One region of the Vibrio aquimaris genome, then DNA from elsewhere that is predicted to be linked to it. Evidence: predicted binding sites of a transcription regulator. Region 1 holds the regulator's gene; the other holds the start of a gene.
The links. Region 1 encodes MetJ, which represses methionine synthesis genes. Its sites were predicted from a motif close to TTAGACNTNTANANGTCTAA; they were not measured.

Region 1 (4,443 bases):
CAGTTGAGCTATCTCTCACTATCTGGTCTTATCTCCTATCATTTAACCAGATTTGTTAATTTAGCTTGCTCTCTCGCCTTTGCAGCTTGACTGACTTAATCTAGAATGATTTTTCCCTATCTAAATTATTATTAAAATGAGTGTCTACCCCCATGTCCGATGACAACAACCAAGTACTTTCTCCTGAAGAGCAATTTCGTCAGCAAGCCTTGGATTACCACGCCTACCCAACAGCAGGCAAAATTTCTGTAGAGCTATCAAAACCAGCAGAAACCGCCGCTGACCTATCGCTAGCATACAGCCCCGGTGTTGCTGAGCCTGTGCGTGAAATTGCGCAAAATGCTGAGAATGTCTATAAATACACAGCAAAAGGCAATATGGTTGCTGTTATCTCAAACGGCACTGCCATTTTAGGCCTTGGTAACTTAGGACCTCTTGCTTCAAAACCTGTCATGGAAGGGAAAGCGCTATTATTCAAACGCTTTGCAGGTTTAGATTCAATTGATATCGAAGTGAAACACCGCACTATTGAAGAGTTCGTTGATACTGTTGCCAACATCGCAGATACCTTTGGTGGCATAAACCTAGAAGACATCAAAGCTCCTGACTGCTTTGAAATCGAAAAGCAGCTTATTGAACGCTGTGATGTGCCTGTTTTCCACGATGATCAACATGGAACGGCCATTGTCACTGCTGCAGGCATGCTTAACGCCATCGAGTTACAAGGGAAGAAACTCGAAGACGCCACTATTGTTTGTTTAGGTGCAGGGGCGGCGGCGGTTGCCTGTATGGAGCTTTTGATAAAGTGCGGCGCTATGCGAGAAAAGATTTACATGCTAGATCGCAAAGGCGTGATTCATACTCGTCGTGATGACCTTAACCAATACAAACAGTTGTTTGCCAACAACACAGATAAACGCACTCTCGAAGATGTGATTGAAGGTGCGGATCTCTTCCTTGGGGTTTCTGGGCCAAACCTACTTGAACCTGAAGCACTTAAGTTAATGGCAGACAAGCCGATTGTATTTGCTTGTTCTAATCCAGATCCTGAAATCAAACCAGAGCTTGCTCATCAAGTGCGTAACGATCTCATCATGGGGACCGGACGCAGCGACTACCCGAACCAAGTCAACAATGTGCTGTGTTTCCCATTTATATTCCGCGGCGCTCTAGATGTAAGAGCGAGCGAAATTAACGACGCAATGAAACTGGCTGCGGTAGAGGCTATCCGAGATCTGGCTAAAGAAGCCGTACCCGCTGAAGTATTAAAAGCGGCTGGAGTCGATAAGCTTGAGTTTGGACCAGAATACATAATACCTAAGCCTATGGATCCTCGCTTGTTGCCAAAAGTCGCCAAAGCGGTCGCAAACGCAGCTGTAGAATCAGGCGTCGCTCGTATCGATATGCCAAAGAACTATATGCAGTAATAGATGATACTGCTTTGAACAAAAGCCGCTGACTTCCCAGTCAGCGGCTTTTTCTATTCTAGACATAATGAAATGACGATCAGCCTATCATCTGATTGACGATATAAACATTGGCAACGCAAGTATCTTGTTCTGGCTAGTCTTCATCATAAGACTCAAAAGCAATGCCCATCTCAGTCATCAACTTTTTCACTTCAGCTGGAATATCATCAGGGCGATCTTTTCTTAAGTCTTCATCCGTTGGTAGCGGCTGACCGGTATAGGCATGCAAGAAGGCCTCACAAAGCAGCTCACTATTGGTCGCATGGCGCAGGTTATTAATTTGACGACGGGTACGTTCATCCGTTAATACCTTTAGTACTTTCAGTGGGATAGAAACTGTTATCTTTTTTACTTGCTCACTTTTCTTCCCATGTTCAGCATACGGGCTTATGTATTCACCGTTCCAATCTGCCATTGCGCACCTTTATGTTTGATTATGTATAAAATTACAAAAGGTAATTTTAGCGGGATTTATGGCCACAAGCAAAGACATATAGACGTCTGGATATATTGACGTCCAAAAAAACTCAAGGTAAAGTAAAAAGAGTTGATTGGAATAACATATCTCTAACATCCACGAAAAGGTATAGTGTTATCTCCAAAGAGGTCACTACTGTTCGAAAGGAAACACTTATGAGCCGCCCTAAAACAGCCACAATTGCAGTGCGTACAGGTATAGAGTCAGATACTCAGCATCATGCTGTCGTACCGCCTATCTATCTCTCGACAAACTTTGGTTTTCCCGCCTTTGGCGAGGTGCCAAAATATGACTACACACGTTCAGGCAACCCCAACCGTGGGCTATTAGAACAAGCTCTCTCTGAATTAGAATCTGGCGCCGGCGCCGTAGTCACCAATTGCGGCACTTCAGCGCTTAATTTATGGGTTTCCGCATTTCTTGGACCAGATGATCTTATTATTGCGCCGCATGATTGTTATGGTGGAACCTATCGACTGTTCAACACACGAGCTCAAAAAGGGGATTTCAACGTTCTTTTCGTCGATCAATCAGATACTCAAGCCCTCAATTTAGCCCTTGAACAAAAACCCAAGCTCGTCCTTTTAGAAACACCATCAAATCCCTTGGTGCGGGTCGTAGATATTGCACAGGTGTGTGAGAAAGCGCATCAAGCAGGCGCAAAGGTAGCCGTAGATAACACCTTTTTAACCCCCATATTCCAAAAGCCGTTGGAACTGGGCGCCGATTTCGTGATTCACTCCACCACAAAATATATCAATGGTCATTCCGATGTGATTGGTGGTGTCATTATTACAAAAAATGAAAAGGATAGTGAAGATTTAGCTTGGTGGGGCAATTGTATTGGCGCGACAGGTACACCTTTTGATAGCTATATGACCTTACGAGGAATCAGAACTCTTGCGGCTCGGATGAGAGTCCATGAAGACAGTGCTAACCACATTTTGGCCTATCTGAGATCGCAATCCCTGGTTGGAAAAATCTATCATCCTAGCTTACCAGAGCACCCAGGCCATGAGATTGCCAAGAAACAGCAATCAGGGTTTGGTTCTATGCTCAGCTTTGAATTTTCAGGAAGTTTTGAGCAGCTTAAGTATTTCGTTGGTGAACTACAATTATTCTCTTTGGCTGAATCTCTCGGAGGTGTCGAGAGCCTTATTTGTCACCCAGCTTCTATGACTCACAGAGCCATGGGCGAAGAAGCGCTTGAAAAAGCAGGGGTATCACAACAACTCTTGCGCTTATCGGTTGGGTTGGAAGATGCAGATGATCTCATTAACGATTTGGAGCAAGCATTTAATAAAGCCAAGGAGTTGCATCGATGAACCCGTCGCGACAATTGCATAAATTTGGCGGAAGCAGTCTCGCAAACCCTGACTGTTACCGCCGAGTAGCCAAGATACTCAAAGAGTACTCCAACCCCGATGATCTCATCGTTGTCTCAGCAGCTGGAAAGACAACCAATCGCTTGATTGAGTTCTTGGATGCTCTAAACAAAGATGGCCGTATCGCCCACGAAATCCTGCAATCCCTGAGGCAGTTCCAAACCCAGTTGGTCACAGATCTACTGCAAGGCGAGTTACAAAACGAGCTTATCTCAGCTCTAAATGATGAATTTAGCACCCTAGGAGAGCTAATAGCGCCTTTAAGCGCCGCGCAAAGAGCTTCAGTGCTTGGTCATGGAGAAACATGGTCGGCGCGCTTGCTTGCAAGCTTACTCAATCAAAATGGAATGCCCTCAGTTACTCAAGATTCTCGAGCATTTCTTCGCGCACAAGCTGGAACTCAGCCAGAGGTGTACAGAGGCGACTCCTACCCTTTGCTCAAAGAGGCACTCACCCAGCATATCAATCATCGTATTGTTATTACTGGTTTTATGGCTCAAGATGGGCAAGGCCATACTGTATTACTCGGTCGAAATGGTTCCGATTACTCCGCAACCGTCATTGGCGCTTTAGCAGAAGCTTCGAAGGTAACCATATGGAGCGATGTGGCCGGTGTCTATAGCGCAGACCCTCGTTTAGTTTCCGATGCCTGTCTACTACCTTTGCTTCGCCTTGATGAAGCCAACGAGCTCGCACGCTTAGCTGCCCCAGTGCTGCATAGTCGCACTCTCCAACCTGTCGCCCAAAGCTCGATGGATCTTCATCTTCGCTGTAGTTATGACCCGGAAGCTGGTTCAACTCGTATCGAGCGAGTACTTGCTTCTGGACGAGGAGCCAAAATTATATCTTCGTTGGATGAAGTGCTGCTCATTCAGCTTCATTTTTCGATCGGGCATGACTTTGAAAGGCTCAAACAAGAAGCATTGAGCGGTTTAAAACGCGCTCAGCTTGAGCCTCTCACCTATGAAGTCCAAGAAGACCAACAAACTCTTCGTTTAGCCTACACCTCCGAAATTGCCGGTGGCGCGTTAGAATATCTGCAAGATTCCGCTATCGAAGCAGAAATCAAACTCAAAGAAGGCTTTTCTCTAGTTGCAGCGGTTGGGGCTGG
Region 2 (4,443 bases), 550 kb from region 1:
TGTACAAACACCTACAGCACGAGACGCATTGTTCACATACACAACCGGATGGCGGTAATTTTGTTCAATTTTAACTGCGGTGTGAGCTTTAGAAGTTGTCGCTCCGCCTATCAATAAAGGCAAGTGGTAATCAAGACGCTCCATTTCTTTAGCAACATGGACCATTTCATCAAGAGAAGGGGTAATCAAACCGGACAAACCTATAATATCGACATTTTCTTCTTTGGCGACCTTGAGTATTTTCTCACATGGCACCATTACGCCCAGATCAATAATTTCGTAATTGTTGCATTGTAAAACGACCCCAACGATGTTTTTACCTATATCATGAACATCGCCTTTAACCGTTGCCAACAGTATCTTACCGTTAGAAGATCCGGCTTGTTTTTCGGCATTGATGAAGGGTTCTAAGTGTGCGACAGCTTGCTTCATCACTCGAGCAGATTTCACCACTTGGGGAAGAAACATCTTACCCTCACCAAATAAATCACCGACCACATTCATACCGTCCATTAAAGGACCTTCAATCACCTCAAGAGGCTTAACTGCGTTGATGCGTGCTTCCTCGGTATCCTCGACAATAAACTCGGTAATACCTTTCACCAAGGCATGTTCTAACCGTTTGGCTACGGGCCAAGTTCGCCACTCAAGTGCGCTAGCATCTTCCTCTTTACCGACCCCTTTTTGTGCGTATTCAGCAGCGATGTCTAGTAATCGTTCGGTTGAGTCATCGCGGCGATTAAGAACCACATCTTCTACAGCTTCTCTAAGCTTTTCAGGAACATTGTCATAGATTTCTAGCTGGCCAGCATTCACTATGCCCATATCCATACCATTACGAAAGCAATGGTAAAGAAACACAGCATGAATGGCTTCACGAACGTAATTGTTGCCCCGAAATGAAAAAGAAACGTTGGATACACCACCGGAAATCATCGCATAAGGAAGATCGCGCTTAATATCTGCAATAGCATCAATGAAATCGACCGCATAGTTGTTATGTTCTTCGATCCCCGTCGCAACGGCAAATATATTAGGATCAAAGATAATATCTTCTGCAGGAAAACCCACCTCATCAACCAAAATTCGATATGCTTGGGTACAGATTTCCAACTTTCTCTGACGAGTTTCTGCCTGACCAACTTCATCAAACGCCATGACAATAACCGCAGCACCATAGCGGCGAATTAGTTTTGCCTGCTCAATAAACTTATCTTTCCCTTCCTTCAAGGAAATAGAATTCACAATTCCCTTGCCTTGGATACACTTAAGCCCTGCTTCTATGACCTCCCATTTAGATGAGTCAACCATAATAGGAACTTTGGATATTTCAGGCTCTGAAGCACACAGGTTGAGGAAGCGCACCATGCATGCCTGCGCATCAAGCATACCCTCATCCATGTTTATATCGATAATTTGAGCGCCATTTTCCACTTGCTGACGAGCAACATCGAGCGCCTCATCGTATAACTCCTCTTTTATCAGACGTTTAAAACGTGCTGAGCCTGTCACATTAGTTCGTTCACCCACATTCACAAATAAGGTGTCTTTCTCTATGGTCAGCGGTTCTAATCCTGAAAGACGGCACGCTACGGTTAGCTCTGGCAACTGACGAGGAGTGATAGCCTCCACAGCCTCCGCCATGTGGCGTATATGCTCAGGGGTTGTGCCACAGCATCCGCCAATTAAATTGAGAAAACCACTCTGAGCCCATTCCTTAACATGCATTGCCATGTCTTGAGGAGATAGATCATATTCGCCAAAAGCATTCGGTAACCCTGCATTAGGGTGGGCAGAAACAAATGATTCTGCAATACGGGACAATTCCTCGACATAAGGACGAAGTTCATCAGGACCAAGAGCACAATTAAGACCAAATGAAATAGGCTTTACGTGGCGAAGAGAATTATAGAAAGCTTCTGTTGTCTGTCCTGATAGTGTCCTGCCTGATGCATCTGTGATGGTGCCAGAAATCATGACAGGCAATGCCAGCCCTAATTCTTCAAACACACTATCAACTGCGAATGCACAAGCTTTGGCATTTAACGTATCAAAGATGGTTTCGATAAGTATTAGATCAGAGCCACCTCTTATTAAAGCTTTGGTGGATTCTGAGTAAGCAACAACTAACTCATCAAAACTTACATTGCGGTAACCTGGGTCATTGACATCTGGAGAAATAGAGCAAGTACGATTAGTGGGACCAAGTACACCGGCAACATAACGAGGCTTTTGTGGATTCTTTACTGTCCATTCATCAGCCGCTGCACGGGCTAGTCTTGCCGCTTGGTAGTTAATCTCTTCGCTAAGGCTTTCCATATCGTAGTCAGCCATGGCGATGGTAGTAGCATTAAACGTATTGGTTTCAAGGATATCAGCACCTGCTTGTAGATACTCACAGTGGATAGCCTTAATCAAATCTGGTTGAGTTAATACTAAAAGATCATTGTTACCTTTAAGATCGCAATGCCAATTAGCAAAGCGCTCACCTCGGTAGTCTGCTTCCTCTAGTTTATGCCCCTGAATCATGGTGCCCATACCACCATCAATCAGCAATATGCGATGTTTTAACTGAGTTTCTATCTCTTGCCTTATATTACTTCCCACGATACAGCCCTATTACTTTCCTTATTCAGCCATCCTATCACAGTTTAGAAAGGAGTCTAGACGTCTAAACGACTAAATTTCTCACCTAAGAATGACAAAAAACGTTTGCTATTTAATCACGTCGAGAAGAAAATTCTCAGTCATAATTTGTCACACTTTGAGATCCCAATGTCGGTTTACTACACTCTCTGTTTTTTATCTGCCGCCGCAATGTTTATTGCCTTTATAAACAGTAAGATAGGAAAGATGCAAACAACCATTGCTATTACGGCAGGCTCAATGGTTCTATCTCTTCTTATTCTAATCGCTGGACAAAACAACTGGTTTCATCTGACTGAAATTGCCTCTGATACTGTATCAAGTATTAATTTTGAAGACTTTCTTCTCAAAGGTATTTTGGGCTTTCTGCTTTTTGCTGGTGGTTTAGGCATTAAATTGCCTCACTTAAAAAATCAGAAATGGGAAATTACCGTACTGGCATTGGGCGCTACCTTATTCTCAACCTTTTTTATCGGTTTTGTCCTGTATGGTTTCTGCCAGCTGCTCGGTGTTCAATTTGACCTTGTATATTGCTTGCTCTTTGGCGCACTAATTTCACCGACCGACCCTATTGCCGTTCTTGCTATTGTCAAAAAGCTAGACGCACCTGAGCGTATCTCCACTCAAATCGAGGGAGAATCCTTATTTAACGATGGTTTCGGCTTAGTTATATTCGTCACGCTGTTCACCATAGCATTTGGTAGTGAAGCTCCAACAGTAGGTAGCGTCACTATGCTATTTATCCAAGAAGCTATTGGTGGCATCGTATATGGATTTGCTCTTGGATTGCTATTCCATTACCTGATCAGCTCAACCGACGATCACTCAATGGAGTTACTGTTAACGATAGGTGTGCCTACGGCCGGCTATGCATTTGCGGAAGTTCTGCACGTTTCAGGGCCGCTTGCTATGGTTGTATCCGGAATTATGATCGGCAACTGGACTCGATTTATTGGCTTCTCTAAAGAGAGTGAAGACCATCTTGATCACTTCTGGGAGCTTGTCGATGAGTTTTTAAACGGCGTGCTGTTTCTTTTGATCGGTATGTCCATGCTACTGTTTGAATTCCATAAAGAAGATTGGATCTTAATGGCATTTTCCGTACCTCTAGTGCTGGGCGCGCGTTACCTAAGTGTTTTCCTTGCTTACATAGGCTTTAAACGGCATAGAAAATACAACCCATGGTCAGTCAAGATCCTGACTTGGGGCGGTTTACGAGGCGGCTTAGCGCTAGCTATGGCCCTTTCTATTCCCTCAGGTATTTGGGTTGTTCAAGACAAGCTCATCGACGTGAAAGAAATCATCCTCGTTATGACCTACTCCGTCGTAGTGTTTTCCATCTTAGTTCAGGGTTCAACGATTACTCCTATGATAGAAAAAGCCAAGCTTGCTGAAAAAGAGATGGGATCGGATAAATAGCTTTTTCAAAATTATAAAGGCTCTTTAAAGAGCCTTTAATCATCTAGTGATGATATTTGTGGCTTGAAGTGATACCAAAGTCGCATAAAGAAGTTGTTCTTTCGATTAAGAAAACTTAACCCTTTATTCTGTCAGAGTCAGAAATAGCCAAAATATACTCGTCAAACTTGTCATGATGTGCAATAGGCTTAACTCCGTCAAACGATGGTATATAAGTAATCTTTCCATAATGCTTACCAAAGCCAAGCTTAGGGATAAAATCCCCTTTAACGAAGCAATGCTCAATTTTTTCTGACGCCTCTTTTTGGGACAGCTGCCAATTGTCGCCATAGTGCTTTTTCATTGCCTTTTCATAATTGTGATCGCTAAGGGCTGCAC

Region 2: a site for MetJ is predicted at 2,664-2,683, ahead of metH (methionine synthase). Genes of this name have one in related genera too.

Annotation. Positions count from the first base shown of each region.
Region 1 covers NZ_CP045350.1:205,860-210,302, reverse strand. The annotation lists gene FIV01_RS00975 (malic enzyme-like NAD(P)-binding protein) at 153-1,427, shown strand; gene metJ (met regulon transcriptional regulator MetJ) at 1,564-1,884, opposite strand; gene FIV01_RS00965 (O-succinylhomoserine (thiol)-lyase) at 2,103-3,272, shown strand; gene FIV01_RS00960 (bifunctional aspartate kinase/homoserine dehydrogenase II) at 3,269-4,443, shown strand, end outside.
Region 2 covers NZ_CP045350.1:2,794,323-2,798,765, forward strand. The annotation lists gene metH (methionine synthase) at 1-2,607, opposite strand, end outside; gene FIV01_RS12885 (cation:proton antiporter) at 2,776-4,065, shown strand; gene FIV01_RS12890 (Tle-like phospholipase domain-containing protein) at 4,181-4,443, opposite strand, start outside.